DNA from 2 places in the Paenibacillus sp. FSL H7-0690 genome. Region 1 is predicted to be linked to the other one. Evidence: riboswitches for the same ligand, from Rfam matches in the RefSeq annotation. Region 1 holds a riboswitch; the other holds the start of a gene.
The links. Region 1 has a riboswitch for cyclic di-AMP ahead of MHI32_RS00190 (3D domain-containing protein). Riboswitches for the same ligand answer to the same signal wherever they lie in the genome.
Positions count from the first base shown of each region.

Region 2: linked by a shared signal. The riboswitch ahead of MHI32_RS11050 (KamA family radical SAM protein) and the one ahead of MHI32_RS00190 (3D domain-containing protein) in region 1 are both predicted to bind cyclic di-AMP.

Region 1 is NZ_CP150281.1:39,549-56,225, reverse strand. Features, by position in the region: gene mfd (transcription-repair coupling factor) at 1-2,435, opposite strand, end outside; gene MHI32_RS00255 (anti-sigma-F factor Fin family protein) at 2,567-2,797, opposite strand; gene pth (aminoacyl-tRNA hydrolase) at 2,882-3,442, opposite strand; gene MHI32_RS00245 (hypothetical protein) at 3,568-3,768, shown strand; gene MHI32_RS00240 (ribose-phosphate diphosphokinase) at 3,857-4,810, opposite strand; gene glmU (bifunctional UDP-N-acetylglucosamine diphosphorylase/glucosamine-1-phosphate N-acetyltransferase GlmU) at 4,898-6,298, opposite strand; gene spoVG (septation regulator SpoVG) at 6,571-6,858, opposite strand; gene purR (pur operon repressor) at 7,068-7,895, opposite strand; gene ispE (4-(cytidine 5'-diphospho)-2-C-methyl-D-erythritol kinase) at 7,971-8,825, opposite strand; gene MHI32_RS00215 (small, acid-soluble spore protein, alpha/beta type) at 8,966-9,142, opposite strand; gene MHI32_RS00210 (Veg family protein) at 9,286-9,561, opposite strand; gene yabG (sporulation peptidase YabG) at 9,838-10,740, opposite strand; gene rsmA (16S rRNA (adenine(1518)-N(6)/adenine(1519)-N(6))-dimethyltransferase RsmA) at 10,905-11,789, opposite strand; gene rnmV (ribonuclease M5) at 11,786-12,337, opposite strand; gene MHI32_RS00190 (3D domain-containing protein) at 12,514-13,680, opposite strand; cyclic di-AMP (ydaO/yuaA leader) riboswitch at 13,966-14,195, opposite strand; gene MHI32_RS00185 (TatD family hydrolase) at 14,394-15,164, opposite strand; gene MHI32_RS00180 (HD domain-containing protein) at 15,216-16,499, opposite strand.
Region 2 is NZ_CP150281.1:2,547,435-2,564,111, reverse strand. Features, by position in the region: gene MHI32_RS11090 (AraC family transcriptional regulator) at 41-865, opposite strand; gene MHI32_RS11085 (glycoside hydrolase family 2 TIM barrel-domain containing protein) at 986-4,096, shown strand; gene MHI32_RS11080 (AraC family transcriptional regulator) at 4,163-4,993, opposite strand; gene MHI32_RS11075 (alpha-L-fucosidase) at 5,114-6,574, shown strand; gene MHI32_RS11070 (mannitol-1-phosphate 5-dehydrogenase) at 6,665-7,870, opposite strand; gene MHI32_RS11065 (HAD family hydrolase) at 7,913-8,575, opposite strand; gene MHI32_RS11060 (ABC transporter substrate-binding protein) at 9,102-10,127, shown strand; gene MHI32_RS11055 (AraC family transcriptional regulator) at 10,267-11,934, shown strand; cyclic di-AMP (ydaO/yuaA leader) riboswitch at 11,983-12,124, shown strand; gene MHI32_RS11050 (KamA family radical SAM protein) at 12,264-13,433, shown strand; gene MHI32_RS11045 (YafY family protein) at 13,576-14,487, shown strand; gene MHI32_RS11040 (DinB family protein) at 14,571-15,086, shown strand; gene MHI32_RS11035 (YdeI/OmpD-associated family protein) at 15,143-15,712, shown strand; gene MHI32_RS11030 (hypothetical protein) at 15,863-16,471, opposite strand; gene MHI32_RS11025 (hypothetical protein) at 16,606-16,677, opposite strand, start outside.

The DNA of each region.
Region 1 (16,677 bases):
TCCCGCGTAAGGGTCTGGCTATGCTCCACTACATACGTCTGTACAGGGAATCTGTTCTCTGGCGGGGTCTCAATGACAGACAAATCCCGCACTCCGAGCATCGACATATGTAGCGTACGAGGAATTGGAGTTGCAGTCAGCGTAAGAACGTCTACATTCGTTTTCAGTTTTTTCAGCTTTTCTTTATGAGTCACGCCGAAACGCTGTTCTTCATCCACAATTAATAACCCCAGATCCTTGAATACAAGGTCCTGAGATAACAGACGATGTGTACCGATAACTACGTCGACAGTTCCTGCCCTAACGCCTTTAATCGTCTCGTTCTGCTCTTTACGGCTGCGGAAACGACTTAAGACCTGAATATTGAGCGGGTAATTAGCGAAACGTTCCCGGAAGGTCTCATAATGCTGCTGAGCCAAAATCGTTGTCGGGACTAGCACCGCCACCTGTTTACCTTCAATCGCTGATTTAAAAGCCGCCCGAATAGCCACTTCAGTCTTACCATACCCAACATCACCGCAAAGCAATCGGTCCATTGGCCGGTTTTGTTCCATATCCTTCTTAATCTCTTCGATAGCCCGAAGCTGATCTCGGGTCTCCTCGTAAGGGAACATTTCTTCAAATTCATGCTGTTCCTGTGTATCCTTTTCAAAACCATATCCTGCGGCACTTTGGCGCTCAGCATATAGCTTTATCAAATCATCAGCAATATTCTGAACGGAGGAACGAACCTTATTGGTCACTCGTGTCCATTCATTGCCGCCTAGTTTATATACTTTCGGCTCTTTATCTTCGGAACCGACATATTTCTGAATCAGGTCAATCTGCTCAATCGGAACTGAGAGCTTATCGCCGCCAGCATATAAAATATGCATGTAATCACGGTGAATACCGCTGACCTCAAGCGTGCCGATTCCCATATATTTTCCGATACCATGGTTCTGATGGACGACATAATCACCGATTTTCAGCTCTGTGTAACTCTTGATCCGTTCTGCATTATCTATTCCTTTGGAGATCTTCCGTGCCTTCCGCTGCTTCTGAGAGAACATTTCTCCCTCAGTTATAACAGCTAGATGAATAGAGGGCAGCTCAAAACCAGAACCCAGATTTCCTTGTACAATCATCGGCTCGTTAATGCCGTAATCATAAAGAACTCTGCGCACTCGTTCAATCCGTTCCTCACTGCTCGCAAGCATCATTACCTTAACACCGGACTTCTGCCAACGCTCCATTTCCGATTTCAGCACATTCATCTGGCCATGGAAATCCTGCATTCCACGACTGATAAATCCAAGAATGTTCTGAGGCTGAATATGCGGAACCTGACGTAAAAAGATTGACATAAACAGGCTTTGGAACGGGCGCTGATACATAACAACATCCGTATCGACAGAGAGATCTAGATCCGGCAATGATTTGCCGTTTTGCAGCAAATGCAGGTTCCATTCCGATTCATCCCGTTCAAGCTGTCTCGCCGTTTCGAGCAGTCTTGTCGGCTCATCTAGAATAAGAATGGTATCCTGGGCCATGTAATCAAATAAATGAGAGCGTTCAGGATATAAAAGACTGATATATTTATAGATCTCCGGGAAATAAGTACCTTCCCGCAGCATTTCCAGCTCACGGCCAATTTCTTCACGCAGCCTGAGCTTCGCCTGGCGATCCGCCATCTTCTCCAACTGTCGCTCCATCATAGCTGAGGCTTCAGCAGAAGCAGATTCCTGGCGCAATCTACTAGCTATAATCTCTTTAGCCGGTGTAATCTTCACACTACGTACCTTATCAATAGAACGCTGATCCACTGGATCAAAAGTTCTTATGGAATCAACCTCATCGTCAAATAACTCAACCCGATAAGCCAAAGGAGATGTCATTGGATAAAAATCAATTATTCCACCCCGTACGCTCAGTTCACCACGATTTTCAACCCGCTCTACTCTTTCATAGCCCATTTCAATCATGGACATCAAAAATTCATCCAGAGCAAGCGTTCCATCTTGGGAAACGGTGACTTGTGCCTCTGCCATAACCTCTGGGGCTGGCAGCAATCTACGCACTCCTGAGTAAGGAACTACAACAATACCACGGAAGCCCTGAGCGCATTTGGTCAGCACATCTATACGCTGAGCCAGTGTCTCTGGGCTTGATACAGCCGCTTCTGCAGCCACTAGTTCATTGGCGGGATAGAGCAGAACCCGGTCAGGAGAAAGCGCTTCCTGCAAATCATCGGCCATCTTCTGGGCCGAAAACATATTATGAGTCACTACAAGTAAGGGACGAGTTGTCTCTTCATGTAATGCTGCAAGCATAATCTGTCTAGCAGAACCTGTAAGCCCCGATATGAGCTGCTCTTTCATACCTGCAGCAACACCATGGGTGATAGACTGGAAATCGGGATCCTTGGAAAAAGCTTCTATAAGACCTTGTAACAACAGGCGCACCTCTCTTACTAAACAGGCTAACGTTGGCATAGCCACCGTCACCTATTATGATTGGAATCGAAAAGAAGCCTCAGCTGTAACGCCAAGGCTTGCGGATGACGATAGAGACAGGCGCTTCCACCTTACTGAAGCGGACTTGTCAGCAGGCTAAGCTCCGGATTGTTCTCTAAAGCCTCCTTGCAATAGTCGCAAGTAACCTTTACCGTGATTTCACCTTCTGAATTATACGCTATTATATCTCTGCGCTCCGCAGGGGTCAAGGAATGAAGGCCCAACTGCATTTCTGTAACATCACTTCTATTAATACTGCCTAGAGATGTCTTACAGTGCCTACAAACATAGTTTATTGCCATCTATATGCCTCCTGAAGGTACTATATACCTTCAGTATGTCCGGGCAGCTTCATCTTTAGCCTTAAAAACAACAGGGTTTACAGATTAACCATTGAACTTAGCCATTGTCTGCTCGAATGAATGCTGTAAGCTGTATTCCAGTGCATCACAAGTATTAAGGATCATTTGCTTAAGCGGATCGCTTTCCTTCTTAGGAAAAGTAGAAAGAACATAATCGACAATAGCAAAACCTGGCTCAGGACGAGAAATACCCATTCGTACCCGATTGAAATTCTGTGTTCCTACATGCTGTATGATGGATTTAATTCCATTATGTCCACCAGCGCTTCCTTGATAACGCAAGCGGACTTTTCCGATTTCTGTATCCAAATCATCATAAACGACGATCATATCTTCAAGTTGAACTTTGTAATAATCCATATAAGCGCGAACGGCCTCACCGGATAAGTTCATAAAGGTCATGGGCTTAATCAATACGGTTTTGACGCCACCAATGACCCCTTCACCGATGACGGATTTACATTTGCTCTGGTTGAAGGCAATTCCGTTCTGGGCAGCAAGCTCATCCAAAGCCATAAAGCCAACATTATGCCTTGTTTTCGCGTACTGTGTTCCGGGATTTCCCAATCCGACAATCCATTTCATTATCGAACCTTTCCTTTCCGTTCGGGCTCTCCGGCAAGAGGAGTCCGTTTTTGGTACAATAGATCTAATCTACATATCTCTGTGCAACCAGAGCGAAATTATACTCCGAAGACAGGTGATAACCCATGCCGCACAAAGGCGAATTATTGACACATCAACGCCATTTTCAGTACCACATCCAATATGCTGTGCCCGTGGAAATATACAAGGGCGACGTGCATATTGATATCGGTGTATTAACAGCGGTAGACGAAGCTTTCGTGGAGCTACAAGGGACACTCTATAACCGCAGTTTATTCACCTTTGTCTCCCGTCCCGGATATTAAATCCAGTAGTTCTACCTGTAGCACGCCGATAAGGGTTACATCTCCGAGAACGGAGGTGTAACCCTTTTGTACTATTCATTCTTTATATTTATTCAATCTCGAACAATTTACTAATCGACAACTCTTCATGAACGCGGATAATTGCCTCACCCATAAGTGGAGCCACGGACAACACCTTGAGCTTAGAGGTTGGATTCGCGCTGCGAATTGGAATGGTATCCGTCACGATAATTTCTTTGATTGGAGAATTCTCCAGACGCTCGTGTGCAGGACCAGACAATACTGGGTGTGTACAGCATGCGTATACTTCCTTCACGCCGCCTTCCATCAAAGCATTAGCACCAAGTACGATCGTTCCAGCGGTATCGATGATATCATCGATCAGGATGGCTGTTTTGCCTTCGATATTACCGATGATGTTCATAACTTCGCTGACGTTAGGTTCTGGACGACGCTTGTCTATAATAGCCAGTGGAGCGTTCAGGAAATCAGCAAGCTTTCTTGCACGTACTACACCGCCATGGTCCGGCGATACGACAACTGGGTTCTCGATTTGCTTGGAACGGAAATACTGAGCCAGAATCGGTACACCAAGCAAGTGATCCACTGGAATATCGAAGAATCCTTGAATCTGCATGGCATGAAGATCCATCGTGATTACACGGTGAGCACCAGCCTTTTCAATTAGATTCGCTACCAGCTTAGCGGTAATGGGGTCACGGGAACGGGCTTTACGATCTTGACGGGCATATCCGTAGTAAGGGATAACCACGTTGATGCTTTTTGCGGAGGCACGTTTAAGCGCATCTACCATAACCAAAAGCTCCATCAGGTTATCATTTACAGGGCCACAAGTGGATTGAACAATATAAACATGGCATCCCCGAACGCTTTCTGACAGCTTGACCTGAATTTCTCCATCGCTGAAACTTGTGGTGTGTGATTCACCCATCGGAATCCCGATGTAATCAGCAATTTGACTAGCTAGCTTAGGATTGGAGTTACAGGTGAAAATCTTTAACTTGGAATCACAATAAGTCATAAAATATAAACCCTCCGTGACGGAATTTAGCTTTCCAAAGGCGCCGGCGCGGAAATATAAGTCCGTCCGGCGCTTCTTAGCAACGCTTTACGATGGACTCGAGTGGTCTTTCTTCGCTTTTGCACGGGAACGGATCTTCTCTGCATATCCCGGTTTGTTCTCTTGTCTTACTCTAGCTACAGCCAGATCGTTCTCGGAAACGGAACGTGTAATTGTCGAACCTGCTACAACAAAAGCCCCTTTGCCCACAGTAACTGGAGCAATAAGGTTAACATTACTGCCAATAAAGGCATCGTCTGCGATTGTTGTCTTGAATTTATTATACCCGTCGTAGTTAACGGTAATCGCACCGCACCCGACGTTTACATTCTTACCTACAGATGCGTCGCCGACATAACTAAGATGTGACACTTTTGAACCGTCACCAATCGTAGCATTCTTGATTTCGACGAAATCTCCAACCTTAACCTCTTCTCCAAGCACAGAGCCTGGACGCAAATAGGCAAAAGGCCCAACGGTTGTCCGTGCGCCGACTTGAGCTTGATTCAATACGGACTGCTTAATCGTTGCATCATCCATAATCTGACAGTCTTCGATTTCACTAGCCGGTCCGATCACACAATTGTCCCCGATTACAGTCTTCCCTTTCAGGATGGTTCCTGGATAAAGCGTAGTATCTGATCCGATAACTACATCTGCTCCGATATAAGTGGAGGCTGGATCAATGATGGTCACACCGCCCAGCATGTGTTTACGATTAATACGTTGACGCATAAAGGCTTCCGCTTCGGACAAAGCTAAACGATCATTAACGCCGATAGACTCAGCTGCGTCATGGGTCTGATATCCTAATACGGTATCCCCTTGTGAACGAAGAATCCCAATCACATCAGTCAAATAATACTCCTGCTGGTTATTACTGTTCGTTACCTTCTCGAGTGCAGCAAATAATTTAGCATTATCAAAACAATAAGTGCCTGTATTGATTTCTTGAACGGCATCTTCTTCAGTAGTGCAATCCTTCTGCTCTACAATCTTCAGAACGCCGCCATCTTCACCACGAATAATTCTTCCGTAGCCTGTAGGCTTTTCCATAACAGCTGTCAATACGGTTGCAGCCGCATTACGCTGTTCATGAAGCGCCATGAGTCCTTCCAGGGTCTCCGTGGTTACGAGTGGTGTGTCTCCACAAATAACTATAGTTGTTCCTTCTTCGCCAGCAAGTAAATCCTTTGCTTGTTTGACAGCATGGCCAGTGCCGAGCTGAGTTTCCTGCAGAACGTATTCCGCTCCTTCACCTACATAGGCCTTAACTTTCTCTGCGCCATGCCCAACAACAACAACGGTGCGCTGGCATCCGGTCGCTTTTACTGTATCAAGCACGTGCCCTACCATCGGCTTACCGCAAACGGGGTGCAGCACCTTATATAATTTAGATTTCATTCGCTTGCCTTGACCTGCGGCAAGTACTACAGCCATTCTTTTCAAGAATGCCAACCTCCTACTCTTGAACTCACTACTGAATATATCTCATTCCGGGCAAAAAGAAAAGAGAACCATGAAGTCATGGTTCTCTTTTCTATAAACCCCAAGTTAGAAAAGCATTTATCGCTGCCTTTCGAAGATGTCGTCAAATCCTTCACCAGCAATAGCTTTTCTTGCAAGATCAGGCTGCTAATTCATGAAGTGTATGTCGGTGTGATCTTATCAAAAACGGCGGATCCTACGCCACCCAAAAGGTAGCAGTCTTCCGAGGAAGCCTAAGCTCCCTCTTCAATAACTTCTTCTTCTTCCGTAGCGGCGCGATCGTACTCGGCCAGAACCGCGGATTGAATCTTCTCGCGTGTTCCCGAAGAGATCGGGTGCGCGATATCGCGGAATTCGCCGTCCGGTGTACGCTTGCTGGGCATTGCAACAAACATCCCATTATTGCCATCGATGACGCGAATGTCATGAACAACAAACTCGTTATCGATGGTAATGGATGCGATTGCTTTCATTCTCCCCTCAGAGTTAACGCGGCGGAGTCTGACATCCGTAATTTGCATGTGTGTGTTCACCACCTTTTTCCATCAGAGACTTGGTGTATAATTCCACACAGCAAAGCGAATTCCTTCTTTTTGATTCCATAAAATACCTAAAAAAGAAATATATTTTTTGGGATATGTTGTTTTCGACATACATCGAGTAGTTTTCTTAATATTCCTTACGTTTTCGACAATTTCCACGCTTTTTGAAAATGTAAGAGAATGGCTAATCAAGAGGAAAAGTAGTTGCCCGGATGCGCCGAAATTCTCCGCTCTTTCGAGTCTACTTCACTTAGTTTTACCAAGGACACGTAATCGTGCAACAGACGCTCTTCCGTCTCTACAGCGCCTGATTCCACTAAAACGCCTACCCCTGCAACCTCGGCATTAAATTCACCGAGCAGATCGACCATACCACGTACAGTCCCTCCCGCCTTCATGAAGTCATCTACGATAAGTACTCGCGATTTCTCCTTGAGTGCACGTCTGGAGAGAGACATTGTGTGTATGCTTTTATGAGATCCTGATACGTAGTTAATACTTACTGCTGATCCCTCTGTAACCTGATGGTCACGTCGCACAAGCACTACCGGCAAGCCTAGCTGTGCTGCTGTTGCATAGGCTAGTGGAATGCCTTTCGTTTCAACGGTCATCACCACATCGATTTCCGATCCGTAAAAGGCCGTTGCGATGATCTTACCCGCCTGTTCCATCAAAGACGGCAACCCAAGTAGATCCGACATATACAAATAACCGCCAGGCAATATCCGGTCAGTCTGCTCTAGCTGCACACATAAGCGCTGCACAAAGGTAAGCGCCATATCTTTAGGCATAACCGGGATATAACGTACTCCACCCGCTGCACCAGCTAAAGTCTGCAGCTCTCCGATGCCTTCACCTTCAAATACTTCTTTTATGATTGCCAAATCTTCACTAATGGAGGACTTAGCCGCTCCATAGCGATCGGCAAATATAGACAGCGGCAGTAGTTCATGCGGCCGCTCAAGTAAAAACTGAGTCATGTCTACCAAACGTTGGCTTCTTTTTAATTTCTTCACGGAATGCTCCTCGCCAAAACCGAATATTTTAGAAAAATATATCACTTTTGTACGGGTTTACACAAGAGAAGCAGACTAATTCAGTGATCTCACTGCGTAGACTTCCTTGCAGAACCCTCGCAGTCCGTTGTAAATCCTTGCTACTTTAGACTGCTTGGACACTAACCCGAATACGGTAGGTCCGCTGCCTGACATCAGTACGCCATCTGCTCCAAGCTTTATCATCGCTTCCTTGAGCTGCTGAACCTCTGGATGCAGCTTTAAGGTAACATCCTCAAGCACGTTGCCCAGATGGTTGCAAACGCCCCCAAAGTCTCCAGCTTCTATCGCTTGCTGCATCTTTCGAGCAGAAGGATGAACCGCTATATTATTGCTCCGAACGCGTCCATACACTTCTGCAGTCGATACATTGATCGGTGGTTTCGCCAACACAACCCAGCATTGTGGCGGGTTATTGATTGGTGTCAGCTTTTCGCCTCGTCCTGTAGCCAAGGCTGTGCCGCCTGTGACGCAGAAAGGTACATCAGAACCCAGCTCAGCGCCAAGCTCCTGTAGCTCCTGTGCAGGAATACCCAGACGCCACAGACGGTTTAGACCGCGTAGCGTAGCTGCGGCATCACTGCTGCCGCCAGCCAGGCCAGCCGCAACCGGAATTCTTTTATCCAGATGGATATGTACCCCACTCTTCACGTTATAACGGTCTTTAATAAGCCTTGCCGCCTGGAAAGCTAAATTTTTCTCGTCCAGGGGAATATAACCAGCCTGACTTGATATTATAATAGTATCCCTTGGCAGCTCAGACAGCTCTAAGCGGTCTGCTAAATCTACCATGGTCATAATCATTTCCACCTCATGAAAACCGTCAGCACGTTTGTGCAGCACATCCAGCATCAAATTAATTTTAGCTGGTGCCTTTTCATACATTTTCAAGGCGTTCACCCACCTTCAGCTTTTCCCGTAAAAACAACTTAACATATTATATGAGAAACTTCTAATGAAGTCCAATAATAAAAGGGTGTCGCCATTTAGACGCACCCTTTTTCAGTAATATTCACTTTATAGCCTAAAATTTAAGATTTCCGCGCAGCCTGTTCAGCAAGCTGTATCGCTTTTTTCACCATGTTGCCAGCGTCTTGAGTTGTAATTCCACCCCAGCCCTCACGTTCCACGGTTTCATAAAAACCCAGCTCCTTGGCTAACTCTGTCTTCAGTTCCTCCGACATCATGCCTCGTTTTCTGCGGCTCATTACGGAATTCCTCCCTTATGAAAATAAATGATTAACCCGTTGCCCAATTAGTATGCTTGCTTAGCACACGGATCATGCACCAAATATTTGTCCCAAAAAACGCAAACAAAAAACAGCCTCCAAGGGAGACTGTTCGTGAAACATTAAGCTTTAATATACATAATCCGCATCTGCCCATCGTCTTCACAAACTGTGATTTCCACAGATTCAGTAAGTATATCGGCATAGCTATAGGAGACTCGCTTAAAAGTTTGCTGCTCCTGATCCAGTTTGACAATAAATACAGAAGGGTACGTTTCTTCCAGGACACCTGTGCGTTCAACGGTTTTACGACGACCTCCGTTTGCACGCAATGTGATCTTATGACCGACGTGAGCTTCAAGACTGCGTTTGATTTCCAACAGCGCGTTATTAGCCATTACCTGACGACCACCTCTTTTCTTGTCCATTATACAACTTTTTCAGGACAATGTCAAAGCAAATAAATAATTAATTATAGTTGATGCATATTTCGTTGTCAACGGAATTTTTTTGCGAGAAATCAGCGCCGGACTAATATCCTTGTTATCTGTAATATAGGCATTACAAAGAAAAAAAGAAAGGGTTAAGCTCAGCGCTCACCCTTTCTTTCGGATATTCTATTCAGCCCATTCAAATTACCTATATTCCTGACACCATAGACCTATCTCTGCCGCTTAAATGGCTGATGGTGTCACTTTTAGCGCCGACAGATTCTGCAGTCGCGGCATTCCGATGCGGAAGCTGCCACGGGTCTCAACACCACCAATACCCTGATTGCCGCTGATGGTATTATTCAGAACATCGCTAAGATTTACAGTATCCCTGATGGAAGTAAAGGATGATTTTGCTGCTACATACACGGGATCCAGAGCATGGATCAAAATTCGACCAGGTGAACTGGCAAAATTAGCTCCAGCTCCAAGTAAGGCCTCGAAATGAGATTGACAAGCACCGGCAACAATAGTCAACGCATCAAAATTCCGCTCATACTCCCTAGCTACCCTAATAGCAGCTATAAAGTTTTGCGAATTTTTATAGCTATTCAGACTATACAGATCGTAAGTATGCTGTTGCTTCAGTACCCCATCATGACCAGTGATCACTACAATATCTGGGCGTACACGGGGCAACAGCCGGTATAACGTATCAGCCATTGCAGATTCATGAACATGATGCCCTTCAGCGGGAATCCGCAGCTGCTCGTATAAGCTAAGGCTCTTATTCAAATATGCCGGATCGCCATCCAGATGCAGTACTTTACCTGGCACTTCAAAATAAGGAGCTTCCTTGGACGGTGGAGCCCATGTCCCCTCTGTTAGGGTTCCCCCGCTCCGCTGACTTTGCTCCTGACGGTCCTTCCGCAGCTGTGTCAGTGATTCCTTCGCTTTGATCTGTGCTTGCTGTCCCCGTTCCGTTATTCGGGTAGGAGGCACTTGAACCAGGTCATCCAGAGGAGAATCCGCCAACAGGCGGAAATCTGTGCCTTTAATGACGGCTCTATCCTGCACAATATTATCTACACGAAATGTTAAATCACCGCCATAAGATTTGCGAACGACCAAGTCTCCTAAATTCATTACAACCACCACCTCTACCCCATCGTATGGGCAAAGGCCTCAGTTGGTTCATAACTCAACATATTTTTAAAATATAAGAATGTATAATGCTCCACCAGAATAACATCCTTATATTTCTACGAGAAACGGTTGTCGTCCTTAAGACAACAACCGTTTCCTATTGCTTATTCAATTCCAGCGGCTAGCAAAACACCGCTTAAGCGGGCGTATTCTTCAAGACTGAGTGTTTCTCCGCGACGGGTCGGTTCAATACCCGCTTCTGCGAGTAAAGCCTCCAGCTGCTCACGTCCTTGTTCAGGGAAGTAACGAGCCTTCAGATTGTTAGCAATCGTCTTGCGGCGCTGTGTGAAAGAAGCGTGAACCACTTCAAAGAAATGCTTCTCACTCTCCACCTTTACCGGAGGATGCTCTCTAACCTTCAGACGGATAACAGCAGACTCCACATTAGGTTGAGGGATGAATACCGTACGTGGCACGATACAGACGAGCTCAGGCTCGCTGTAGTACTGCACGGCAATGCTAAGACTTCCGTATTCCTTTCCACCTGGAGATGCAGCCATACGCTCCGCAACCTCCTTCTGAATCATTACAACGATGTTATCAAGGGGAAGCTTCTCTTCGAGCAGCTTCATCAGAATCGGAGTAGTCACATAATAAGGCAGGTTAGCAACCACACTGACCTTGTTCACAGTGGTGAAATCTTCCTTGAACATTTCCTGCAAGTTCACATTGAGGACATCATCGTTACGAACCTTAACATGGGGATAGGGGGAAAGTACGTCTTTTAATATTGGAATCAGTCTACGGTCAATCTCTACGGCAGTTACAGCACCCGCTGTTAGTGCCAGACGCTCCGTCAGCGCTCCAATTCCCGGCCCGATCTCCAGCGCCCCAGAATCGCTATCTAGTCCAGCAGCGTCTACAATCTTGTCCAAAATATTCTGATCAATCAAAAAATTCTGTCCCAGGCTTTTCTTGAACTTGAATCCATAACGTTGAATAATCTCTTTGGTCCGTTTTGGAGTCGAAATTTCCTCTCTACCACTCATGAAGTAATGCCTCCCTGATCAATTTGGGCGAGAGCCCCGGCAAATTCCTCCCGCGTAATCCCAAACATCGCCAGCCGCTTGTACAGCTGTTTGCCGTTACAATATCCGATTCCAAGCAAATTACCAAGTGCCATACGTCTTTCAGCAGCCCGAGGGTGTACAAGCATTCCAGCGGCCATAAGATCATCAATACCAATCAAAGCAGGTGCTCCTTCAAAAGAGGTATGTACATTACGCAGCGCATGACGAATCGCCTCTGGCGATGCATTCTCTACACCGATATCCCCTTTTCGAGTTGCGTCCTTCTCTGGAATAAAAGCATGCTTGCAGCCCGGCACCTTCGCTGAAACGATTTTACGAATTCGCTCCCCAGCATGGTCCGGGTCCGTAAGAATAATAACCCCTCTACGTTCCATAGCAAGCGCGATCTTAGCAATTACAGTCCGGTTTACAGCAGAGCCGCCTGTCTCAATGGTATCCGCTTCTACAGCACGCTTAATGGCTACGGTATCGCTTTTGCCTTCAACGACGATTAATTCCTTAATCATATTTCTTGACTCCTTCCAAAAAAAGCAAAAAGAAGAGGATTCGCTCCTCTTCTTTTGGTTAAAGAATGTATAAGTGATGAGCGGTTGCTCTGCGATCAACGAAATGATCATCCAGCGTTCCTTAACGGTTATCATCACTATAGCTTATCAAAGGATTTTTTGCAAAAGCTTCAGTTCTAGTTAAGCTCTGGTTTCACAGGTCCAATCACATAAACGGTACGTGATTTACGGCCGAAATTACGAGCATGGCTCAGGGAATCATAATAGACATCCACTTTATTGCCTTTAATGGCACCGCCAGTATCCTCTGCACGGCGGAATCCAAGCCCATCGATATAAACCCACCAGCCAATAGGAATTACATTCGGATCTACTGCAATTGTACGACCTTCCGTTACGCGTGTTCCGGAGGCAGTTTTAGTACCTATCCCTGGCTCTTCTGACGAATAAGCTGTCATGGAGACGTTCTTAATCATCTTCTTGTACTCAAAGTCTACGCCAGCCTTGCTTGTGACGTTCTTAGTCTTAGCGCTAACTTTAGTCGTTTTGGAGGTAGTGCTTGATTTGGAAGTTGTTGTAGCTTTAGCAACTACAGTAGGCTTAGGAAGTGCTTTAGTACCAACGGCAATGATCTTATCTTTTGTTACCGTTTGTACTTCCTTGCCGATCATGCGCATAGAGGCCAGTTCTCCGTCTTGATAGATCTTTTCAATATGCTGAACCATGACGCCTGGTTTGCCTGCCTGTGCCACTCTAACTGTTCCCACAGTAAGGGAGGGATCTGCTGTCTTAATAACACGGAAAGGTAAGTTAGTTGTTCGCTGTACCGTTTGCTTGTTGATACGAACGATCTTAATCTCCATGTCAGCAGAGATGGTGGTGTCTAACGAAGGAAAAATCTTATCATAGCCTTCTAGGTTGATACCCAGTTTGTCAATCGCTTGACCGATAGTGTCTTCGGTCGTATATAACGTTTTTGTTGCTCCGTCCGCAGTAAGGCTAAATTTCTGCGCACGATTGATAACGACACGGTCACCGTCTTTTATTTCATCACTCAGACCTAAAGATAATTCATCATGCGGCTGCAGCGAAATTTGCTCTTTCTCCAACACATCACCAAGAAGTGCTTCTCGCGTTTCAAGTGTCTGTGTTTGCCCGTCTATTACTAAAACTAATTGTTTATTACTTTGACCGTGTACGTACAGCAGAATTAACAGCGCGATTGCGATTGAAATCACACCTGCAAGTAAAAGTACGCGAGTATTTACTTGCTCCCACCGTAATGCGAAAGACCTGCTGGATGACTGCGAATCATGGGATACCTCTGGTTGGAATAAGCCCATTCTCTCCATCCTCCTTACATAGCCTCGTCGTCAATTTGTATATCATGAGGACTGAATTTCTTTGACGAAACTATTTGAGATTGTCACAGGATACGCACGTATTAACTTAGCGTCTCCTGCTCATGGATCGCCTGCTCGGCACAGCTACTCCTACACCTGTTATATAACAGTATGCGGGCAACATTCAGTTTATTCAAAAATAAAGAAGCCTAAAAAGAGTTCTCTTGAGGACTCTTTCGTGGCTTCTCCGATGTCAGAATACGCGGGAATGTTTGTGCACGAGGTTGCCTCTCTTACTTGCGCTTACGGGGTTAGCTGTCGGGTTCGGACGAAAGAGAGACGCCCTATTTCAGGTCACCCGCTCACGGCGGTTGCCCTTAAATTCACCCCAAAGACCACGTGAAGAAATCAAATATTGTTCTGCGGCAATTCCTAGTCGTATTCAAGATACAGGCATGCGGCAGTTCAATATTGGTTCCCCCGTTCTCCATACGGAGACTCAGCGAGACGATCCATGAATCAATGGCTGTCACAATAACAACAGCTCACATCACTGAAAAGATGATATCCTGTTTTGATGCATGTTGTAAAGGACGATTCAACCACGTTTACGCAAATATATGGTTAAAATATTGTAATAATCAGCCGTTTTTATATTAAAAAAGTTTAATATATCGGCCATTCTCTATTTTTCACCCGTTTTACTCCTGTTTTCAGACAATCCCAAATCGTTCCAGTGCGTTCGCATACGTAATTTTAGCCAATTCTTCCCATGTTAACCCTTTAATTTCAGCCGCAGCCTCTGCTACTAACTTCACATGAGCACTCTCATTTCGCTTGCCTCGGAAGGGGTGTGGAGTCAAATATGGAGCGTCTGTTTCGATCAATAATCTGTCCAATGGCGTCTGTGCAAGCACCTCTTTAGGCACTCTGGCATTTTTGAACGTGATCGGTCCTCCAAATGACAAATGAAATCCTAGGTCTAGACACATTTTTGCGGTTTCCCAGCTGCCTGAGAAAGAATGCATTACGCCACCAATTTCATTTGCTTTTTCCTCCCGTAAAATCCGTACGACATCTTCATGGGCATCACGGTCATGTATACAGATTGGCATTTTTAGTTCACGGGCTAGTCCAATTTGTTTGCGGAAGACCTCCTGCTGCACATCCTTGGGAGAGGTATCCCAATAATAATCCAACCCAATCTCTCCGATGGCCACCACTTTCTCATGGCTGCACAGAGAGGCGATCCAATCGAGGTCCCCCTCTTTCATATCAATCGCATCCTGTGGATGCCAGCCCACCGCTGCATAAATATAATCATAAGATTCAGCCAGCTTCATCGTTGAAGGGATCGTTTCCCGATTAAATCCAATATTGATCATCTTGCTAACTCCGGCCTCTACTGCACGAGCTATAACTTCCTCGCGATCCTCGTCGAATTGAGGCGCATCTAAATGTGTATGTGTGTCGAACAGATACATTTTAAAGCTCACTCCTTGTTGTTTTTATCAATAGTTCCATAAATATTTGTATTATTTTGCAAAAATCTCTGCTACAGAAGAGGGCAACTGTGTAAGGGCTTTTTTCAGCTTATCCTGTGGGAAATATAGGTGATATCTGCCACGATGAATTCCGCTTATTGAGCGCACAATATCCGATACCTCTGAAATTTCCCGCAATTGCTCATTGCGATCAAGCAGTAAAATTTGATTATTGTCGAAGGCTGCTCCTGGACGGAACACATCATAAGGCAAATCTGTCGGATAATCAATCTCTAAGTCATATTCTGGGTTAAGTCCCGCTCCCGCAAAACTGCTGCGGATTTCCGTAATCATATCTGTATCCAAATTCTCGATCTCTACATATTTATACAGTTTACGATGAATAAAACGGGTACACAAGTCGCTTAATAACTCATCTTCTTCAAGTGTCCATTGCATAAAAGCAGTCTGTACCAGTGCCTCATCAAGCATTAAATATTGCTTCACTGTTACTTCTCCTCGAAAGAGATCTTCCAGCGGAGCGATCATAAAGCGAAATTTGTACTCCTCTTGGAACAATTCTTTAGCTCTACGGAAGATTTGACGCAAAATAATTTCAGAGCTGCGCGTCACCGGATGAAAATATACCTGCCAGTACATTTGATAACGCGACATTAAATAATCTTCAATGGCATGCATACCTGATTCTTTTACTACAATCCGCCCATTATAAGGACGAAGCATTCTCAAAATCCGATCAATATCGATGGTTCCATAGTTTACACCTGTATAGTACGCATCACGCAGCAAATAATCCATACGATCAGCATCCAGCGGACTGGAAACCAAATTGACAACAATTTCATGCTCATATGTCTTAGAGATAACTGAGGCTACTTTACGAGGAAAATCTTCCTCCACATCACGCAATATTTCGGTGATCTCCGTGTCCTCCAAAATAATTCGGCAGGTCCAATCCTCATGGTTCATTTCAAAAGCTTCTTCTATAGAATGTGAAAATGGACCATGCCCTAAATCATGCAGCAAAGCCGCACACAAAGTAAGCAAACTTTCTTCAGGAATCCAATCCTTATACCCGCTGCGCTCAAATTGCGAAATGATTCTGCGTGTAATTTCATATACTCCTAAAGAATGAGAAAAACGACTATGCTCTGCACCATGAAAAGTGAGATATGAGGTACCTAACTGGCGAATCCGGCGTAAACGCTGAAATTCTTTTGTATTAATTAGTCGCCAAATAATCGTATCCTGTACGTGAATATAATTATGAACGGGATCCTTGAAAACTTTTTCTTCCGTGAGCGGCTGCTTCATGAGATCAACTCCTTCTAATAATTTAATATGATTTTAACTAATATCAGTATATAATAAGTAATTATGTCGTACTTTGTCGAAAAGTATCATTTTTGGTCTTGGTAAATCGACAAAATGCTTTCAGGGTAATTCTTAATTTTTATAGGGACATTCAAAGTTCTTATGGAAATTTTCTTAT
Region 2 (16,677 bases), 2.5 Mb from region 1:
TATATCATGTTGTGCTAGACGGTAACAAGTAAGCGTTTATCTAATCCAAACCATGCAGCTGCTTAAATTGCTCAGGACTCATCCCTGTCAATCTTTTAAACACCAAACAAAAGTAACTAGCATTATCAAAGCCCACTAGCTGGGCAATTTCATACATTTTTTTATCGCGTCCATTAAACATAAGCTGTTTACTCAAATTGATACGTTGCTTATTGATATAGGTTACAGGTCGATCATGAATTGTTTTTTGAAAAAGCCTGCATAAATACTGTGGCGATACAGAAATAATCTCCGCCAGCTCCTTTAAAGGAAGCGTCCTATGCAGATTGCTCTCTATATAACGCAGCACCGGTTTGATTCGCTCCAATTCATGTGCCTCATTCAGAGGCGATACTAGCTTTCTTTTTAAATCCAGAAGCAATGCGTAAAGATGTTTAGAACGTGCCAAATTAGTCTCCAGCTCATTGCTATCTGGCAGCATAAGGATTTGCTTTAGAGGATTGAGCCATTGATCTTCTTTTAATCTAGCAGGACCAGACTCGCGGATGCCCGCATAGAGCAGCATTTGACCAACCTCTCTGCCATTGAACGAGACCCATGATACCTTCCACTCCTTCCCACTGATAGGGGCATACGAATGAGGAATATCCGGGAACAAAAAGAACACATCCCCTGGACCCACGAGATATCGGCTCTCATGAATGATAAGCTCGCCTTTACCTTCGTGAATCTGATGTATTTGATAGTCTGGAAAGCCTGCAGGACGTATAGTTTCTGGCTGATGCTCCCAAAATCCAAGGGTTGTAGCATAAAGCGGCAGCATGATTACATCTTCTGTTTGGCAAAAAATAATTTTGCTCTCCATAAAAAGTCCTCGTTTCATATTTTGTTATCTGGGACTAAAATTCTTTTATTTATCCTAATATTACTTCAACTTATAATATGAATATAATAACATTACAATGATTATAAAGGAGATCAACTCATGCGAGCAAAGTTTGTCTACCAGCCACCTGCTAACGGTTATCCGGAATGGAATAACAACCCAGAGACTTTTGAATTAAATCGATTGGATGCACATGCCTCCATGATCCCTTACCGTAGTTTATCCCAAGCGCTAACTAACGATAAAGAAACCTCACCTTTCTACCAAACCCTCAATGGGCTTTGGAAATTCGCTTTTTCCGAAACACCGGATCAACGAATTGTGGATTTCTATAAAACCGATTTCGATTGCAGTACTTGGGATACCATTCCTGTACCGTCTCACTGGCAGTTCCAAGGTTATGACTATCCTCAGTATACAAATCTCCGGTATCCTTGGGCGGAATCCGAGCCAGAGCTTAAAGCCCCCTTTGCCCCAACAAAATATAATCCAGTAGGCTCTTATCTGCGAACCTTTACTGTACCTGAGTCTTGGAACGGTCAACCGGTGTACCTAAGCTTTCAGGGTGTTGAATCCGCTTTCTACGTCTGGGTAAACGGTGAACTTGTCGGGTACTGTGAAGATACATTTACTCCATCAGAGTTCGATATCACCCCATATTTAGTTGCAGGGGACAATAAACTAGCTGTCGAGGTTTATCGTTGGTGTGATGCCAGCTGGCTAGAGGATCAGGATTTCTGGCGCCTGAGCGGTATTTTTCGGGAAGTCTATCTTTATTCGGCTCCTTCCGTTCATATTGCTGATTATTTCGTCCACACAGATCTGGATGAAAACTTCGTACATGCGGATTTAAATGTAGATATCAAGGTGGAAAATTACTTTAACGAGCAAAGCCCATATACACTGCAAATGCAGCTTTACAATAAAGAGGGCCAGCCTGTTTGGGAGACTCCTATCTCCGCTACTGGTTCCTTTGAGCAAGAAGGCGTTCAACAGCTCAAGCTTTCTGCCCCGGTTGAACAGCCTTTTAAATGGAGTGCTGAAACCCCTTATCTTTATACCTTAGTCCTGTCTATAAATGACAGCAACGGGCATACACAAGAAACGGTCAGTTGTAAGGTTGGATTCCGCAAGTTCGAGATTAAAGACGGACTTATGAAGATCAATGGCAAAAGAATCGTACTCAAAGGTGTCAATCGCCACGAATTCTCTTGCGACACAGGTCGTGCTTTAGCCAAAGAAGATATGCTGCGCGACATCCAATTAATGAAAACACATAATATTAATGCTGTTCGAACCTCCCATTACCCGAATCAGTCTGTCTGGTACGAGTTATGTGATGAATACGGATTATATGTGATTGACGAAACTAATCTGGAAACGCACGGCACCTGGGCATACAGCCAAGAAGGGTTGAATGACGGGAATGTCCCTGGAAGCAAACCGGAATGGCGGGCCAATGTCATTGACCGCTGCAACTCCATGATGCAAAGGGATAAAAACCACCCTTCAGTCATCATTTGGTCTCTCGGCAATGAATCTTTCGGAGGCGACAATTTTATCGCTATGCACGACTACCTGAGAGAAATCGATCCTTCGCGGCCGGTTCATTATGAGGGAATCTTCCACTGTAGAGAATCGGAAGCAGCAAGTGACATAGAATCTACTATGTACATTAAACCGCAGGATGTTGAAAAATATGCGCTTAATAATCCGAAAAAGCCTTATATCCTCTGCGAATACAGTCATGCCATGGGCAATTCATGCGGTGGGCTGCACTTATACTGTGACTTGTTCGACAAATATGATATTGTTCAAGGTGCATTCATTTGGGATTGGGTAGATCAAGCCATTCGGACCCACACCTCCGAGGGAATTGAATATCTCGCTTATGGCGGGGACTTTGGTGAATCGCCTCATGACGGCAACTTTAGTGGCAACGGATTGCTTTTTGCTGATCGTACGGTTACTCCTAAGCTCTTTGAGGTCAAAAAATGTTATCAAAATATTAAAGTAACGGCTGAAAATATCCTAGAAGGACTCTTCCAGATTCGCAATTCCTTCTTATTTACCAACTTAAAGGAATACGATCTCAAATGGGAAGTTCGTTTAGACGGAGTAACTGCACAAGAAGGCTTGCTGAAGATCTCATGTGCACCAGGTGAGAACATTTCATGCAAAGTTCCTTACGAGCTGGATTCACTGCGTGGCAATCATGAAGCAGTTCTGAATCTTTCCTTTATTCAGCCTTCAGCAACTATATGGGCAGAAGCTAATCACGAAATCGCTTGGGAACAGTTCATTCTGTCACCCCGTTTTGTAACCAATACCTCAAAGACAATCGCAGAACCACTGCGTGTCAGCGAGCTTGAGAATGTTTTGAATGTACAAGGTGATAATTTCGAACTGAGCTTTAGTACCACTACGGGTGCTCTGAACTCTTATCGTTCCTCAGGCAAAGAACGTCTGCTTGAACCTGTAAGAGCTAACTTCTGGAGAGCAGTCACTGATAATGATTGTGGTAATAAATTGCCACAGCGGTGTGCAGTATGGAAGCAGGCATCGCATAAACAACACTTAATCAGCTTTACATTTAGAACCGAAGGCTCTCTCTGTTTCGTCTCTGCCAGCTACCTTCTGGCTACAAGTCCGGATTCCACGCTTCGGGTCCAGTACGTGATTCGTGCTGACGGGACTTTAGAGATCACGCAAGAATTGAGTCCGGGCAGCAGCGTTCTGCCAGAAATCCCTGAGTTCGGAATGATGTTCGTTCTAGATGGAAGTCTTGATACCCTGTCATGGTACGGCCGCGGACCTCATGAGAATTATTGGGATAGACAAACCGGAGCCCCACTTGGACGTTACACTGGTAAGGTCAGTGATCAATTCACACCTTATCTCAAACCTCAAGAGTGCGGCAACAAGACTGATGTCAGATTCGCTTCGATTACAGAGGGCAACGATGGAACAGGATTCTATTTTGAAAGTGCAACGCCTATCGAAATTAATGCCCTGCCTTGGAAGCCTGAGGAACTGGAAGCCCATGACCACGTCTATAAATTGCCAGTCTCGAACAAAAGCGTACTAAGAGTTAACTACAAGCAAATGGGTGTTGGCGGGGACGACAGCTGGGGCGCACCAACCCACGAAGAGTTCACTCTGCCGGCTAATCGCCCGTACATCTTCCGTTTCACTGTCTCACTGCTCTAATCTCTTCCACTTATAAAAAAGGCCGTCTCTGGTTGGTTTCTACCACACAGGACGGTCTTCTTTTATTTATTTCACTGCTACTGTTCCTTGTCTGAATTCCGAAGGGCTTAAACCCACATTTTTCTTGAACTGTTTGGAGAAATAATAAAGATCACTAAAACCAAGATCATGGGCAATCTCACCGACAGAACTTTGCGTCCCCCTCAATAGCTCCTTGGCCTTAGTTATCTTTTTTCTGGTGATATACTGTATGGGTGGAACTCCGATTTGCTGTTTAAATAGCCGGATAAAATAGTTGGGATGCATGTACGCAATCTCGGCAAGCTCGTGTATGGTGATATTACGCTCGATATGGGTGTCTATGTACGTTAATATTTTCGTTAATTTTTCGATCGAGCTTAGATTCTTAAAAGTGATTTCGTCTACATCTATGTTCATAATAAAATAAGAAAATAACTCCATTAACTTACTTTTGGCTAATAAATGAGCATACACCGCATCAGATTTCATATGACTCGTTAGGCTGCTGAATATCTCTTGGATTACATGAGGATCTACTTCTCTGCATACATGACTTAGCTCTAACATTTTGAATAGATTGATGTCTCCGACTTTTGCGCTGAAATGGCACCAATACTTCTCAAAGGGTTGATCACTTATGCAAGAATAAGATTGCTTAACTCCCTCAGGCATCAAAAAAAGCTGACCAGGCTTCGGATAATATTCTCGATCACCAATCTTTAACCAACCCTCCCCATCGCAAATAAAATAAAATTTACTATAGTCAGGTGTGTAGTCAAGATCTCTCCAGTCACGGCCACAAAGATTGTAATCAGCCATAAATAAATCAACCTTTAAATTGGATAAATAATTTGTAAGCAAAACATGGTTATCCATCCCTTACTCCGCCTTATCAGGTTAGTTTTGTACATCTAAAAGTTAATGTCCTACATTTTGATTTCCACCTCCAATCACTACAATGAAGAAGAAATAAACGTTTGAAAGGATGATTGCAAAATGGTGGATAAAAGCAAATATTTAAAAGTAATCGAAGATACGATCGCAACTGGAAGATTCAAAGCCGATTGGGATTCACTAAGTCAATTTCAAGTGCCTACGTGGTATGAGAACGCTAAGTTTGGTATTTTCATTCATTGGGGCCTTTATTCTATTCCGGCTTTCGCCAATGAGTGGTATCCCCGAAATATGTATATCCAGGGTTCGCGGGAATATGAACATCATCTTGCTACTTATGGTGAGCATAAAACCTTTGGTTATAAAGACTTCATCCCCTTGTTCAAGGCTGAGCATTTCAATGCTGAGGAATGGGCCAGTCTCTTCAAATTATCTGGTGCCAAATACGTGATGCCTGTTGCAGAGCACCATGACGGCTTTCAAATGTATAAGAGCGCTTACTCCCACTATAACACATATGAGATGGGTCCTAAGCGGGATTTAGTCGGGGAAATGAAAGACGCTTTTGAGCAGCAGGGATTAGAGTTTTGTGTATCTTCCCATAGAGCTGAGCACTGGTTCTTCCTGTCTCATGGCAAGGAATTTGATTCCGATATCCATGAACCGCTTGTATGTGGAGATTTCTATTGGCCATCTATGCCCGAACCCGATCATCACGATTTATTCGGCTCCCCACCCAATCAAGAATTTCTGGAGGATTGGTTGATTCGCTGCTGCGAGCTGGTAGACAATTATCAACCGAAAATCTTTTACTTTGACTGGTGGATTCATACAGCTGCCTTCAAACCCTATCTCAAAAAGTTCGCCGCTTACTATTACAATAAGGGAGAGGAATGGGGAACTCCGGTTGCAATCAATTATAAGCATGATGCCTTCATGTTTGGCTCAGCAATCCCAGATATTGAGAGAGGTCATTTCTCCGAGCTTAAACCTTATTTCTGGCAAACGGATACAGCAGTTGCTAAAAATTCATGGTGTTATACACCGGAAAATGATTATAAATCTGCCGTAGAAATTATCAGAGATCTAGTAGATATCGTAAGCAAAAACGGCAACTTGCTGCTGAATATAGGTCCTAAAGCGGACGGCAGCATTCCAGCTCAGGATCAGGAAATTCTGCTTGGCATCGGAGAATGGCTAAAGGTGAATGGTGAAGCAATCTATGATACGACCTACTGGCGCACCTTCGGGGAAGGCCCTACAGAGATCGTTGAAGGTCAGTTTACAGATGGGATCACGAAAATTTTCACTAATGAAGATATCCGCTTTACGGTAAAAGGCAGTTATCTTTACGCTACTGTTCTTGTCTATCCAAACAACGGAATAGTGCAAATCAAATCCCTTAAAGAAAACTCTGCGCACTTCCATGGGATGATTAAACAGATCAAAATCTTAGGTGTTGAGGAACAACCTGCATGGGAAAGAACCGATGAAGCCTTGGTTATAAAAACGACCTCGGTTCGCAGTGAGACTCCGGTTGTTCTGCGGATTGAATTGGATTAGAGACTTACAGACCTTCGTAACCTAAAAAAGAGTGTTCTTGCCCATCCAGCAGAGAACACTCTTTTATAGTTTTATAACCATCGATTTATATTAAAAGTAGGGTACCCTGACGTTTATTGTCTTCATTCTAGTCCTATGAGGATATCTCGCGCGTAATTTGTTGGACTCCAAAATAATGCGACCATGAAGCGGATGCTCCGTGGGGATTTTTAGTTGTGCAGCAATGACTTCACTTAGCCCGTGGTTTCGGATGTCCGCTTGAAGCTGTAAGGCTTCTGGATCTTTTTCATGATCAAAATAAAGTGCAGAAGCAATAGCTGAGACTAAATGTGAAGTCTCAAAACCAAGTTCATGAGCAAGCATTGCCGGTTTTACGAGTCGATCATTAGGTGAAAGCTTGCGAAGCGGGGAGCGGGCGACACGTGTAATTTTATCGTTAAAGTTGGGGTTAGTGAATCGTTCCATCATCTTTTCTATATACCGGTCATGTTCTATGGGCTTGAAGCCATATAAATGCACCAATAAGGCCCCTGTTTCCTTAAGCACCCCGTGAACACGAACTCTGATTCCGGGATCAGACATCGCTTCTTGAATGCTAGTATAACCTTCCAGGTATCCAAAATAGGCTGCACTGCAATGACCTGTATTCACAGTATATAGCTTCCGTTCGAGGTATGGCGCCAGCGAATCCACATAATGGACGCCTTTAATTTCATTGTAATTACCAATCATTCCACTGCGGGGAATAACCCACTCACTGAAGGGTTCAACGAGGATTTCAAGTGAATCTGTATTTTTCTGCATAGGTACAATCCGGTCCACCATCGCATTGGGAAAAGCGACATTGCGGTCAGCAAGTTCCTTGAAGGATTGCTTCATATGCCGATAAACTGATTTTTTCAACTTCTGACTGCTTCCAATCCCATTCTCACAGGCAATGATATGAAGAGGGTTGAGATTTCTGCTATTTTCAAGCCTTCGTTCGATGCCCTGCGCAATGGTCTCAGCAATATCTTTTAAAGCGGATATTCCGACGGCAGTTGTCACAATTTCAGCTTCTGCTATAGCTCTAGTAACGTCCTCAGTATCATTCAGATTGATTGCAGTAACATTATCAACAATAAAGCTGTCCCTGTTCTTGTTAGCTAGGGTGACAGGATATTGCCCACGTTTTTGCAATTGGGCAATTTTACTCTTATTTCTTCCGACGAAACAAACATTGTAACCGGAGTCCGACAACATAGGCCCAATAAAACCTCTGCCAATATTACCTGCTCCAAAATGTACGGCTCTCAATTTGGTATCCCCCTTTAATTTGAACTTAGTTTCTCGGTTTCTCTATACGAAGCAACGTTGAGTAACTACATGATCAAATTCAAGAAGACTTAGATTATCAATTTTATGGTGCTGCTTATCGAATTCAAGAAAATTAGTAATTTCGTTAGGCGTCACAATGCAACGGATGCCAGCTGCTGCCGCTGCCTTAGATCCATTCGGTGAATCCTCGATAGCAACCGCCTCATCAGCTGTGATTCCAAGACAAGCTAACGTTTGGTTATATAGCTCGGGATCTGGTTTCACTTTTGCCACATGGTCGGCAGTCCGAACACATTCGAAATACTCGCGAATACCCAATTGATTCAGATATTTTTCCACCCATTCCAGGGAAGAACTTGAGGCCAGCCCTACGCGTAGTCCAGCTGCTTTGGCGGAATCAAGATAATGCTGAATGCCTGGTCGTATTGTTTCAAGCTCCATAAGTTTGCTGTGTCTCTGTTTAACAGCCTTACTGAACTCTTCTTTGTCAATCGCTAGCTTAAGATCAGTCATTAAATATTCATAAGGATTAAAACTGTTCAAGCTCGTGCCGATGCAGGTGGAATATTGTTCAAGCGTCAGATCCACTCCATATTCTGCATAAGCCTCGTTAAATGCGGTGTACCAAGCAGTCTCCGTGTCGATAATCGTTCCGTCAAAATCAAAAATAATTCCTTTGATCACAATCAACCATCTCCCTCGTATTATGTTTGGTTAGAATATCTTACGCAAAACCTTCTGCATATTCTACAAAAAGCTATTTCGGCTTGCGTTTGACTATAAAAACCATAACAAAGCCCTTCTACTGACGTCAAGCACGGTAGATAACATGCCACGTAATGATAACGATTACAATCAATGTGGACAAACCTGGATTTTTGCATCACCTGAACTTCTTAATACATAACAGTAATCAGATTCAAAAAAACACCACAATCCTATGTGCTTCAAGGGATTCCTTTGCCAAGTTTATTATGAAGACAAGCTCCCTCTCTTTCTCTCGATTGCTGTTATTTAGAGTATTTTTCCAAGCAGCTAAAAATAATTCAAAATAATTTTAAACACATCCTTTTTACTTGATTGTACAAATCAAATTACGGGGTTATTTTTTGTCCATTGAGTAAAAAGAGGCTTTAATTTATGATATATTTTAATCGAGAATGATTATCATTATTGGTGGTCGTTACATATAATAGGGAGGCAATAAGATATGAACAAGGTACGACAGTCCTTCGCTGTGGTATGTGTACTATTTTTGCTGAGTACATTGCTACTGGCGTGCGGAAACTCAAAGGAACAATCCTCTGCCAATAGTACGGTGAACGCAACCGGGAACTCTTCCGCTGCAACCGCGGTACCTTCAGCAGAACCCTCAGATAGCAGTACAGATGAAGCAGCAGCGACTACCCGCTCCTATACAGATTACATAGGGCATACTGTAGAGATTCCGGTGAATCCACAGCGAATTATCTATTCTGGAGAAACTTATGGCGATTTGCTCGCACTTGGTGTGCAGGCGGTAGGTTATCCTCTTTCTATGGGTGAAGGCCAGGTTTTTGAAGATCAATTACAAGGTGTGGAGGATGTAGGCTTCCCTATCAATCTGGAAAAAACATTGGAGCTTCAGCCTGACCTGATCATCTATGCGGGCACAGATGAAGCTGATTTCGAACAGCTCTCCAAAATTGCACCCACTATAATATTTGATACCTTTGCCCCACTCCAGGAACGTATGCTGGACATTGGTGGAATTGTTGGGAAAACGACTGAAGCAGAAGCATGGCTTGCGCAGTATAAAACCGCTGAAGAGAACATGTGGAAGCAATTGAAATCCGCAGGCATGAAAGAGGGCGAAACGGCTGCGGTCTTCACTTATTATCCAGGAGACAGACTGTTTATAATGGCAGCAACCGGACTTTCCCAGGTACTCTATGGGGAGAATGGCTTCAAGGCAACTCCAGCTATTCAGACGATCCTTGATGAAGGTAAAGGGTTCCAGGAAGTATCCATGGAAGTCCTGAAAGAATATGCCGGAGACCGGATATTCATCTTGACTCCAGTGGCAGAAGAAGCAAAACAATCCACAGAGAATCTATTAAAGAGCCCTATCTGGAAGAGCCTTCCTGCCGTCAAGAACGGATATGTCTATACACAAGACATCATGAAGACTTCAAGTGATGCGACAACAAGAGAATGGCTGCTTGGCGAAATTCCACAGCTATTGAATATGAAATAACCTTCCGAGATGAAGAGTTTAACACAAGGCTGATAAAAAACTGCAAGAAGCATGTCAACAGCTGTTGATATGCTTCTTTTTTTTATATACAATGAATTCATTGATAATCATTCTCACCAAATGAACGGAGGCTGAACCCATGCTGCATACATCATCGTCCTGCCCCCCACTCCACTCTCTGCTATTTCAGCTAAACGAGGCCGAACTGATGATTCAAGCTGCCGATTCAAGCTCTATAACGCGTACAACCCAGGACTATACCCTTCTCATATTTACTGGAGGGAACGGACAATTGAACCTCGATGATCAAAGCGTGATACTAAGTACGGATAAATGTTATCTACTATCTCCTGGAATCTCCTATAGTACGAACAACCAGGAGCTGACGTTGTATTATTACCTCATCACCTTTACAGCAATTTATACAACCAAGCTTCCTAAACGATATTCTGGAGAGCTGCTTTCCGGCAGACGGGAGTTAATTGTGCACCCGTTCACCAAGGTAATCCGACTAGTCGAAGACCTGCTCATGAACAGGAATAACACCGATGATGTACAACAATTCAAGCGACAATTAAAATTCCAAGAATTGCTGCTGCTACTTTTTGAGCATAATTACCCTTCCAAACACCTGCCAAGTCCTACGGAATCCGTAGAAAAGACCATAACATTCATTCAGGAGCATTATACAGAGAGTATCACCGTGAAGCAGTTAGCTGAACTGGCGGGAATATCAATCTGGCAATATACACCGATCTTTCAGCAGCTTACGGGTAAAAAGCCGCTTGAATACCTGACGGATCTGCGCATTAATCATTCCAAACGATTCCTGCAGGAATCGACTGAACCACTGCGGGAAATCGCCAGACTGGTCGGCTTCTCGGACGAATACTATTTCAGCCGCCGCTTTCGGCAAAAAACCGGAGTTACACCCGGACAATATGCACATCAGCAAGGTCGTAAGCTTACCGTCAAGGATTGGACGGGTCATGAGGTGGAGATTCCAGAGCGAGCGAAACGTATTGTCTATCATGGCGAAACACTTGGCGACCTTCTCGCGTTAGGCGTAAAGCCTATCGGTGGAGATGAAGCGTTCGCCCGGAACAGCGTCTATAAACATCGGCTTAAGAAGCTCGCCAACGTCGGGTTTCCACTGGACCCGCAGTTGACCGCTTCCCTAAACCCAGATTTGATCATTTTGGCAAATAGTGATGAAAGAGCCTACAGAGCAGTTTCTGGTATCGCTCCGACACTCACCTTTGATTCATTTGCATCTCTCGACAAACGAATGCGGACACTAGGCAGTTGGCTAGGTAAACAGCGCGAAGCCGAAGCATGGCTGGAGTCATTCACAATCAAAAACGCTGCCATGTGGCAGCAGCTTTACACGACAACCCTCCAAGTTGGAGAAACCGCCTCTGCTTTGGTCTATGATCATGGAGATCATCTGTATGCTATGGGAATGTCCGGATTCTCCACTGCGCTTTATGCCCCATGTGGATTACAACCGACTGAAGAGATCCAGGCCATATTGGACGAAGAGTTAGGGTTCGCCGAAGTTGATCCAACACGACTGCCTGCCTACGCCGGAGATCATATCTTCATGTTCATTCCGGAACGCAAAGACTCGCGAGCTGCGATGGAACGATTACTAGACAGTTCACTTTGGAACAATCTCCCGGCAGTACGTCAGGGACATGTTTATCTGCTCGACGGAAGCAAATGGAACTCTAGTGATGCGTTAACCCGGGAGAAGCTGCTAACGCTGTTGCCTAAACTACTCGGCGGAAGTAGCGCTAGCAATTGAAAGTGAATCTAGGATTCTCTTTTGACTTTTCAAAACTTGATAGGGTATACTTTATCTACGCTTAATTTCCAACTTTTACAGTTGAAAAGCGGGGGAACCAGTTAATTGGGGCGAATCATTGAGCATTAGAATGTAGGGTACCATCTTACCCGAGTCCGTCAGCTAACCTCGTCAGCAGTGGATGGGTCTGCTTTTCATGTTATTTACATAACCAGAGACCCTTGCTAAGGGTCTCTTTTGGTGCTTTTTTGGACCCTGCTGGCAGTAGATTGGCCTTTGACACTAAGGCTCCCTCATTTCTCACACTACGAGACAAAGGAGAGATGTACGTGCAAAAGGTAAAGTACTTCACGGATATTAACAAAATAGCTATGTTGTCTGAGCTGGAAAAAGAGAATCTGAAAGAAATTACGGACAAATTTGTTTTTCGTGTAAATGACTACTATCTGTCTTTGATTAACTGGGATGATCCAAATGATCCCATCCGTAAGCTGGTTATTCCTAACGAAGGTGAACTGCTGGAGTATGGGCGCTGGGACGCCTCCGATGAGGACACGAATTATGTGGTACCTGGTTGTCAGCACAAGTATAGAACAACTGCACTGCTGATTGTATCCGAGGTCTGCGGGGCTTATTGCCGCTACTGTTTCCGTAAGCGTCTGTTCCGAAATGACGTGAAAGAGGCGATGGCTGATGTCTCTCCGGGTTTGGAGTATATCGCAAATAATCCGGAGATTAACAACGTACTTCTTACGGGCGGGGACAGTTTAATTCTCTCCACACCGAAGCTAAGATCCATTATTGAAAATCTAAGAAGCATTGAGCATGTTAAGATCATTAGACTGGGTTCCAAAATTCCCGTATTTAATCCGATGCGGATCTCTGAAGACGAAGAACTGCTGGAGCTGATTCGTACTTACTCTACCGAAGACAAACGAATCTATGTTATGGCGCATATCAATCATCCTCGTGAAATTACACCTGAAGCCAAAAAAGCATTTAAAGCTCTCCACAACGCAGGGGCAATTGTCGTAAATCAGACCCCCATCCTCAAAGGCATCAACGATGATCCCGTTATTTTAGGGGAACTACTGGACCGGCTTTCATGGGCTGGCGTTACACCCTACTACTTCTTTGTGAACCGGCCCGTAGCCGGAAACCGGGATTTCGTATTACCGCTCGAGCAAGTCTATCAAATTGTAGAAGAAGCCAAAGCCAGAACCTCAGGACTTGGCAAAAGAGTACGCTTATCCATGAGCCACACCTCAGGAAAAATAGAAATTCTCGCCATTGATAACGGAAAAGCCTATCTCAAATACCATCAATCCAGAGATCAGGAATACGGAAAATTTATGATTCTAGATTGTCCAAAGGACGCCGAATGGTTCGATGACCTGCCTGGGAATGAGCAATATTGGACCCCACCTGTGAAAAAAAACGATGCTATTATTTCTGTTAATGATTTATCAGGCGAGCCTGCGGATTTAATCTGTAAATAGATTAATCAACTCTGTCAGACTCTGTCATAGGATATTTCTTCATCACCAACAACAAAACTCCTCCCGCCCAAAATTAGCCCGAAAAAATCTATGATATAATCACGCTGTAACACGAAATGGACTAATGGGTGGGAATGCACACATGAAATTGGAACGATTGATTTCTATGATCTACAAGCTATTGAACCACGAAGTTTTATCTGCCTCCAAGCTGGCTGAAGAGTTTCAGGTTTCCCAGCGAACGATCTATAGAGATATCGATGTGATTTGTGCCGCTGGCATCCCGGTCGTATCGTATCAGGGAACTAAAGGTGGATATGGCATTATGGACGGATATAAAATGGATAAAAGCCTGCTCCGTTCGTATGATGTCACTTCTCTGATTACTGTACTGAACAGTCTTTCTTCCGTGTTTGAAGATGAGCATACGCAAGGAACCATTGAACGGCTGCAAACGATTGGAACGGAGCCACAGACCTCTAGTCTCGCGGTGGATCTTGAAACCCGGCGTACGGATCCTGACGCACTTCCTCTTTTACGTGCGGCTATAGCGGAACGAAATGTTGTCCGTTTTGATTACATCAGTGTAAAAAATGAACGTACAACCCGTGAAATGGAACCAGTAAAGCTTCATTTTAAATATAGCAACTGGTACATCTATGGTTATTGCCGGGCTCGGCAGGACTATAGGGAGTTCCGACTTTCCCGGATGCTGAATTTGTTCCTGACGCAGGATACCTTTCATTCGCAACATGAGGTACCCAAAGAGGCCGGCTGTTCAAACAGGGCAGATCAGGTGGAGGAAATAGTGATCCGGGTAGACCCTGAGGCTTTGGCAGAAGCTTTGGATCAGTTTCATCAAGTCGACAAGGAATTTCATTCCGATAAAAGCATGACGATGCGAATTCCTGTGTATAAGCCATTGGAAGCACGTTGGCTTTGGTCCATTCTGCTGAGTTTTGGCAGCGGCGCCGAAGTCCTCGAACCCCCTGCATTGCGAGGTATTTTAAAAGAGCAGCTTCAAAACACACTCAAACTTTATGAAGAAGTATGACAGTCTGATGTCATACTTCTTCTTTTATATTAACTACAGTAACAAAAAACAAATCCATGACCATTCAAAAGGAGAATGTACGAATGACAAATTATCCAGTAGAAATGTTTAAATACCACACATGGGCAAACCAAACTATCCTGGGGGGAATCAAGGAACTCCCGCCTTCTGTGCTAAGTCAAGAAGTGAACAGCTCATTTCCCACCATCGCTCATGCCCTTAGCCATATCTATGCGGTTGATACGATGTGGTATCTTGTATTAACAGGCACTGCCATGCCAGAGGCTTTTCAACAAAGTATCCCGCTAAATTTGAGCATTCTAGATTCTGTGGATGAATACGTAAATATCTTTGCCCATCTATCAGAACAATACAAAGCATGGTTACACAACCAATCCGATTTGGAGCAAACCATTCTGCTTGACAATCCATTCGCCGGAATCCGCCAAACACGCCTATCAGAAATTGTGTTGCAAGTCGCCAATCACGGGACTTATCATAGAGGCAATGTATCTACTATGTTACGGCAGTTAGGCCATGCTTCCACCATGAATGACTATGCTCTTTTTTGGTATCAGGTTCCTGCAAAAGCAATTTAATCTCGGATGGGCAAGACGCTCCACTCCATACCTAGAAAGGAAATTGTATTTTAATTATGGAGATTAAAAATCTAATTACAGTAAAAACGAGAGAAGATTTAAGAGTTTGGCTGCAGGAGAATTGTAAGACTGAACAATCTTGTTGGGTACTCGTTAGTATGACGCCAAACCCAGAAACGTTGCTATATTTGGACGTAGTTGAGGAATGTTTGTGTTTTGGATGGATCGATGGAGTGAAAAAGAAAATTTCGGAAACGGAGCTGGCGCAAAGACTCTCTCCCCGAAGCAAAAGAAGCTCTTGGACTGAATTGAATAAAGAGCGTGTCCGCCGCCTCGAAAAGCTGGGGTTAATGAGTGCTGAAGGAAAACGGGTACTTCCTGATATGAACCCTGATTCTTTTATAGTAGATAAGATTATAGAGCAAAGGCTAAAAGAGGACAGTCAAGTATATGAGAATTTCCGGGCCTTTCCCCCCCTTTATAAAAGAGTTCGGATCGACACGATCCAAAGCAATAAACATCAGCCAGATTTATTTAAGAGTAAATTAGACAAATTCATAACAAACACTAAAGAAAATAAAATGTACGGGCAATGGCATGATAATGGACGTCTGCTAGATTATTAAGCTGCGCTAGATGCATGATCTCCTGCTGAGGCTTTCGGACTCCAATGACGCTATTTACTAATTTATCGCCTTTTCTGCAACTCATCGGACTCCAGCGCAGCTATTCCTTAGAAATGGGCTCTTATACGGTGATTTTTCCGCCAATAGGAGCTATGCGGTCCGATAATACTCCAAATGGCGGATTTTCCTGCATTTAAGGTGTGCTGGGTCCGATACCGCTGAAGTATGATCATTTGCTCGGTCTATTACTACTGTTACTACTACTGCTACTGCTACTGCTACTGCTACTGCTACTGCTACTGCTACTGCTACTGCTACTGCTACTGCTACTGCTACTGCTACTGCTACTGCTACTGCTACTGCTACTGCTACTGCTACTGCTACTGCTACTGCTACTGCTACTGCTACTGCTACTGCTACTGCTACTGCTACTGCTACTGCTACTGCTACTGCTACTGCTACTGCTACTGCTACTGCTACTGCTACTGCTACTGCTACTGCTACTGCTACTGCTACTGCTACTGCTACTGCTACTGCTACTGCTACTGCTACTGCTACTGCTACTGCTACTGCTACTGCTACTGCTACTGCTACTGCTACTGCTACTGCTACTGCTACTGCTACTGCTACTGCTACTGCTACTGCTACTGCTACTGCTACTGCTACTGCTACTGCTACTGCTACTGCTACTGCTACTGCTACTGCTACTGCTACTGCTACTGCTACTGCTACTGCTACTGCTACTGCTACTGCTACCATGATCTCCTGCTGAGGCTTTCGGACTCCAATGACGCTATTTACTAATTTGTCGCCTTTTCAGCAACTTATCGGACCCCAGTGCAGCTATTCCTTAGAAATGGGCTCTTATACGGTGATTTTTCCGCCAATAGGAGCTATGCGGTCCGATAATACTCCAAATGGCGGATTTTCCTGCTTATAAGGTCTGCTGAGTCCGATACCGCCGA